Regions from separate parts of the Fictibacillus sp. 5RED26 genome, predicted to be linked through region 2. Evidence: riboswitches for the same ligand, from Rfam matches in the RefSeq annotation. Region 2 holds a riboswitch; each other region holds the start of a gene.
What was found. Region 2 has a riboswitch for lysine ahead of IHV10_RS15405 (aspartate kinase). Riboswitches for the same ligand answer to the same signal wherever they lie in the genome.
Positions count from the first base shown of each region.

Region 1: another riboswitch for lysine. It lies ahead of lysA (diaminopimelate decarboxylase); the one in region 2 lies ahead of IHV10_RS15405 (aspartate kinase).
Region 3: another riboswitch for lysine. It lies ahead of IHV10_RS16810 (Na+/H+ antiporter NhaC family protein); the one in region 2 lies ahead of IHV10_RS15405 (aspartate kinase).

Region 1 covers NZ_JACZDU010000003.1:268,452-270,728, forward strand. Annotated here, with positions in the region: gene IHV10_RS14150 (peptidylprolyl isomerase) at 1-28, opposite strand, end outside; gene lysA (diaminopimelate decarboxylase) at 98-1,420, opposite strand; lysine riboswitch at 1,515-1,691, opposite strand; gene IHV10_RS14160 (spore germination protein) at 1,751-2,277, opposite strand, start outside.
Region 2 covers NZ_JACZDU010000004.1:105,127-107,403, forward strand. Annotated here, with positions in the region: gene IHV10_RS15405 (aspartate kinase) at 1-1,138, opposite strand, end outside; lysine riboswitch at 1,301-1,489, opposite strand; gene uvrC (excinuclease ABC subunit UvrC) at 1,555-2,277, opposite strand, start outside.
Region 3 covers NZ_JACZDU010000004.1:382,318-384,594, reverse strand. Annotated here, with positions in the region: gene yunB (sporulation protein YunB) at 1-394, shown strand, start outside; lysine riboswitch at 499-681, shown strand; gene IHV10_RS16810 (Na+/H+ antiporter NhaC family protein) at 824-2,277, shown strand, end outside.

The DNA.
Region 1 (2,277 bases), on a different contig from region 2:
TTTCAAATTCAATTGAACCTTTTTTCATAAAAAACAGGCCTCCTTCTACTTCATTCAACTACCATTGTACGGTTAAATGTCTGCTCCGTAAACTAATTTACACAAAAACATTCGTTTTTAATGGAACATCATTCTTGATGAGGTCTTCATAAGTTTCCCGCTTCACTACAAGCTGTTCTTCACCGTTCTCTACAAACACAACTGCTGGCCGCTGAATGCGATTATAATTGCTCGCCATACTATAACCGTAAGCTCCCGTACATGAAACGGCTAATAAGTCGTTATCACAAACTTCAGGAAGTTCAATATCCCAGATTAACATGTCGCCACTCTCACAGCATTTTCCTGCGATCGAAACGGTTTGTGTTGGTTCTTCGTTCATCTTATTCGCTACGAATGCTTCATATTTAGCTTGATAGAGTGCAGGACGAATGTTATCTGTCATCCCACCATCAATGGACACATAATGCCTAACTCCTTCGATCTCTTTTTGAGAGCCGATCGAATAGATCGTTGTACCCGCATCACCTACGAGTGAACGTCCTGGTTCAATCCAAAGTTCAGGCAGATCTTTCCCTTCAAAGTGAATCATCTGTTTCTTCACTTCTTCAATCATGGCCGTAACGTATTGTTCAGGAGAAAGCGGTGTATCCTCTGACGTATATTGAATACCAAATCCGCCTCCAAGATTTACGACACTTGGAAAATAGTTAAAGTTTTCTTCCCACTTTTTAAAATGGCCGAACAACTTTTCAATCGCCAGAGTGAATCCTTCTGTTTCAAAGATTTGAGATCCAATATGACAATGAATCCCTAAAACGCGAAAGCCTTCAAATGCAAGTACTTCTTGAAGTGCTCTGTTTCCTTGACCATTCCCTAAATCAAATCCAAACTTAGAGTCTTCCTGACCTGTAATGATGTAATCATGGGTATGGGCTTCAATTCCTGGAGTTAAACGCAGTAAGATGTCTACTTTTTTGCTAAGCTTGCTGCTCAGCATTTTTAATAAGGAGATCTCATGAAAGTTATCTACTACAATACAACCGACTCCAGCGGTAAGTGCAAATTCTAATTCTGCTAAGCTCTTGTTGTTTCCATGAAAATGAATTCTTTCAGGTGGAAATTCAGCTTGAAGTGCCGTATAAAGTTCTCCACCTGAAACTACATCCAGACTTAATCCTTCCTGTTCGATAAGCTGAAACATGGCGATGGAAGAAAAGGCTTTTGAGGCATATGCTACTTGATATCCTACCCCATTTCCCTCGAATGCTTTTTTAAAGCCTCTTGCTCTATTTTTAATCAAGGACAAATCATACAAATATAGCGGTGTTCCGTATTTTTTCGCTAGATCTACCGTATCTAAACCACCGATCCATAGATGTTGATTATCTCCAATTTTTGATGTTCCGTGTAAATTCACAAGTAATCCCCTCTCGTTGTTGATAGAGAATTCAATCCCGACAAATACAAAAGACAGCCGCAACTAAGGCAGGCTGTCAAAAACCGTACCCTCATGTCGGAATAGCTCTCCACTACAGTTGTAGTGACAGTCCGTTGCTTGTTCAGCAACGGCCCAGCATAAAAAGAGATGGAACTCTTTTTACACTTCGGCAAATTGACCTTTCAACATATTTCATCGTCATCCATGAACTCCATATGCTACTCATTCGTTTTGCGCCTCTACCTCATATGAGGCATATTTAATTAGTTATGAATTTAACACAATTTTCAACAATCAGCAAGGGACAGATTAATTAGTTGGCTGTTTTTTGGTGTTCTGCGGATGTACAATGCTAGGTCGAACTTTTGATAGCGGAACAGCTATTCGAACGACAATCTGTAGAAACGCTTTTGGATTAAACGGTAAGAGCGGCCACAAGTAAGGTGTGTTCAAATTTTTGATCGTTGCCATATAGAGAACCAACAATGTGAATCCGATAATAAATCCTGGCACTTTAAACAACATAACCATCGCAATCAAGAAAAGCCGCAGGACTTTGTTTGCGATACTCAGCTCATAACTTGGTGTGGAGAAGGATCCGATCGCCGCTATCGCAACATATAGAATAACTTCAGGTACGAATAATCCTACATCTATTGCGATCTGCCCGATCAATACGGCTGCGATCAGACCCATGGCGGTCGATAGTGCACTCGGTGTATGGATGGCCGCGAGCCTTAAGATATCAATCCCGATCTCCGCAAAGATTATCTGAAGAAACAGTGGGATGTTCGTGTGTTTATTCGGACCGATAAAATCAATGAAAGGCGGTAATA
Region 2 (2,277 bases):
TAATCTCAGAAGTGCTTACCATTTTTATCATAATATCTTCGTCTGAGAGAGCTTTAAACATTTTAGCGGCAACGCCAGGATTTGAGATCATGCCTGAGCCAACGATTGACACTTTTGCAAGACCTTGTTCATAACTGATCGATTCGAATCCTAATTTCCCTTGATGCGCAGCAAGTACTTCTTGTGTAGCAGATAATGAGTTTGATTCAATCGAGAACGAAATATTCGTTTTTTCTTCATTTAGGACATTCTGAATGATGATGTCTACATTGATGCCGTTCGATGCCAAAATAGTAAACAGTTCCGCTAACGCGTGTATTTCATTGGGAACTGAAGAGACCGTAATTTTTGTTATGTTTCCTTCAAACGCAAGACCTCTAACCATTAAATTTTGTTCCATAGACACTTCCTCCTCAACTAATGTTCCACGTTCTTCACTCATGCTAGATCTTACTTCTAATGTAATACTATAGTTTTTAGCAAACTCAACCGCTCTCGGATGTAAAACGCCAGCACCAAGGTTCGCCATCTCTAACATCTCATCATAAGAGATCGAAGGTAGTTTTCTAGCTGAATCCACTACACGCGGATCCGTCGTATATACACCCGTCACATCGGTATAGATGTCACATCGATCGGCTTTTAAAGCTGCCGCTAGCGCAACGGCTGTTGTATCAGATCCACCTCTGCCAAGCGTTGCAATATCCTTTGTTTCAGGAATCAGCCCTTGAAAACCTGCGACAACCACGATATGGCCATCTTTTAATAGAGAAGACACGCGCTCTGAATCGATGTCTAGTATTCTTGCATTTGAAAAGGCATCTTCGGTTTGAATACCCGCTTGCCATCCTGTTAATGATTGAGCTTTATATCCTTCTTGATGCAGAGCCATCGTCAATAGGGCGATCGTAATCTGTTCACCCGTCGTAAGTAGCATATCCATTTCCCGTTTAGAAGGGTTCTGACTGATATCTGTAGCAAGCTTTACGAGTTCATCCGTTGTTTTGCCCATCGCTGAAACCACAACCACGACTTCATTTCCTGCATCTACTTCATGGATGATTCGTTTTGCAACATTTTGTATTCGCTCAACTGAGCCTACACTAGTTCCACCAAATTTTTGAACGATTCTCCCCATATACTCCAATCCCTTCTTGTTGTAAGATTCTATCTCTATTATTAGAAGACTTTGTTGACGGTGCACGTATACCTTCTTTTTTTGAAAGTAAATACAAAAAAGCAACAATAAGGAAAAACCCTATTGTTGCTATAATCCGTAGCAAGCCAAGTTTGTTCCCCCTCGTGAGATAGTCCTCCACACAAACCCTGGGGGGACTTGTGTGACAGCTCTGTATTTCTTCAATACAGGTCCAGCATAAAAGGCTAGAAGTCCTTTTACACTTCGGCAAGAATCCCCTTTCCACCATCATCACTAGAGCTTCTTCTCTTCAGATGGGTTACTATTGGTTCCTGCTCCTCTACCATCACTTCATACGAAGCATGGCATATTTATAAAGTTGGATTTATTTTAACAAAGTTACTCAATAGCTGCAACTACTCATTTGATAAAAATGCTTTTTCAATAAGCTCGGCTACTGGTTTAGGCACACCTGCTGCTTGAATCTCATCAACAGAAGCTTCTTTTAACTTTTTTAACGATCCAAAGTGGCGAAGCAGCATCTTTTTGCGTTTGTCACCGATTCCAGCGATGCTGTCTAATGTTGATTCGAACATGCTTTTAGAGCGAACTTTTCGATGGAAGGAGATCGCGAACCTGTGAACTTCATCTTGAATTCGTTGCAGAAGATAGAATTCCTGACTGTTTCTAGGCAAGTGTATCATTTCAGGAGGATCCCCAATCCAAAGCTGTGAGGTTCTATGCTTTTCATCTTTTGATAGACCTGCTACTGGAATAAATAAGTTAAGCTCGTTCTCTAATACATCTTGAGCCGCAGATATTTGCCCTTTTCCGCCATCGATCAGAATAAGACTAGGAAGCTCTCCTTCTTCTCTCAATAGTCTTGTATATCTTCTGCGAACAACTTCCTTCATGGAAGCATAATCATCTGGACCTTCCACAGATTTGATCTTATATTTTCGATAATCCTTTTTGTACGGTTTTCCGTCAACAAAAACAACCATGGCAGAAACAGGGTCTGTTCCATGAATATTCGAGTTATCGAACGCTTCAATACGATAAGGTGCAGCAATCCCAATTCTCTCACCAAGGTTCTCAACGGCTTTAATCGTTCTCGCCTCATCTTGCTCGATCAGGGC
Region 3 (2,277 bases), 280 kb from region 2:
TGGGCAAGCAACAAGAAACTCTCTCCTAGCTAACTTAGGGCCGAAAATTCCTATAAAATTTATGTTGATTGGTGAAGCGAACACAGATATCGAAGAGAAAATAGAGAATTCAGGGATCAACAATACGTGGATCAATATTGATATTGTAGTCACAGTGAAAACGAGGATCGTTATTCCTTTTGCGACAGAAACGACAGTTGTAAAAAGACCAATAAAGATAACAGCACAGTTTATTAAAGGGGAAGTCCCTGTCTATTATAATCAATCTGGAGATCCTATTCAGCCGACTGTGCCGATTACACCAGACTTAAAAGAAAAGGAATCTCATGATGAATTGGAGCCTTCTGAAGATAGTCCATCAGAAGACACAAGTGGGGAAGAAGCAGCAGAATAAATATATTTCCTTCATTTAACAAATCCTGTTTAGGTTGACCATTCGTCCTAGTTTGTTATAATTGAAATTGAATTTAAAATTTTATATGTCTTTAAGCCTATCACCGATGGGGTAGAGGAGCGGATTTTATAAGTACTTTTTCAGAGAGTGACGTCTGTGAAGAAAAAGGAAAGGAACTTCCGCCGAAGCAAAAGTAAACCGTCTGTTCACTTTTGCTGGGTTTACACTAAACAAGTGTAAAACTGTCACTGCTTGGGAATTAAAAGCAGTGGAGGACTACTGATCGATGAGGAAAACCATAAATTACTTAAGTGATTGATAGCAGGTTATTTCCTTGTCTATTGATCGCTTTTTATTTTGTCCTTTTTTCCTCAACGTCCTGTAAGAACTCCTCAATATCGATGGCTAAATAAAAGAAGGAGGAACATCATGGAATTTGAGAATTCGATTTATTCGTTAATACCACCCGTATTGGCAATCTTGATGGTTGTTCTAACACGAAGAGTGTTAGTCTCATTAGGAGCTGGGATCCTAGCGGGAGCCCTATTGCTTCACGATTTTAGTATTGTGGCTACACTGAAAGAAATTGGTACGATTGTGAAAGGGCACTTTATTTCAGACGGTGCATTAAATGAGTGGAATGTTTATATTCTTCTGTTCTTATTAATCTTAGGAATGATGACGAGCATTATCTCTTTAGCAGGTGGAAGCCGAGCTTTTGGAGAGTGGGCCATTTCTAGAGTGAAAACGAGAAGAGGTGCACAGCTTTTAACGGTTGTGTTTGGACTCGTCATTTTTATTGATGACTATTTTAATTCGTTGGCTGTCGGAAATGTAAGTAGACCTATTACTGACCGACATCGCATCTCGCGTGCGAAACTGGCATATTACCTTGATTCAACTGCAGCGCCAGTGTGTGTAATCTCACCTGTTTCAAGTTGGGGCGCGTACATTATCGGTATTATCGGAACGATCTTTGCTACACATGAGATCACAAATATGTCTGCGTTTAGTGCTTTTATTCAAATGATTCCAATGAATTTTTATGCAGTGTTTGCGTTAATCCTAGTATTTGCTGTAGCGTATTTTCAACTTGATTTTGGACCGATGAAAAAACATGAGGAAACAGCTCTTGCTACAGGAGAAGTGATTGCAGCTGATAAAAAAGCTGCAATCGGAGAAGGTATTAAGCTCGAAGAAAGTGACAAAGGAAAAGTAGGAGACCTTGTTTGGCCAATCGTAATCTTGATTATTTCTACGGTTGGATTCATGATCTATACAGGTATTCAAAATGTGAAGGGGCTAGAAGAACCAACGGCCATCACACTTTTATCTATTTTTGAGAATACCGATGTACCAAAATCATTAGTATATGGTGGTCTGCTTGGTTTAGCTTCTGCTATATTGTTCTTCCTTCCAAAGAAGATGGGTGCTGCATCCTTAGGAAAAGGACTGGGACGCGGTATTCAGTCTATGATCGGTGCTGTTACGATCTTGCTTTTTGCATGGACGATCATCTCTATCATCGATAGCTTAGGAACAGGGACGTATCTAGCAGGGTTAGTTGATCAGCATATGAATTTAGCTTATCTGCCGTTTGTTCTTTTTGTACTGTCAGGGCTAATGGCTTTTGCGACAGGAACTTCATGGGGTACATTTGGAGTAATGCTGCCGATCGCAGCAGAAATTTCAGCTTCTACAAATATTGAGTTAATGCTTCCTGTTCTTGCTGCAGTACTAGCGGGATCTGTTTTTGGTGACCATTGTTCCCCAATATCAGATACTACCATCCTTTCTTCAACAGGAGCGGGAAGTCATCACATTGATCACGTCATGACCCAGCTTCCTTATAGCCTAGTGGCTGCTGGAGTGTCTGCCGTTGG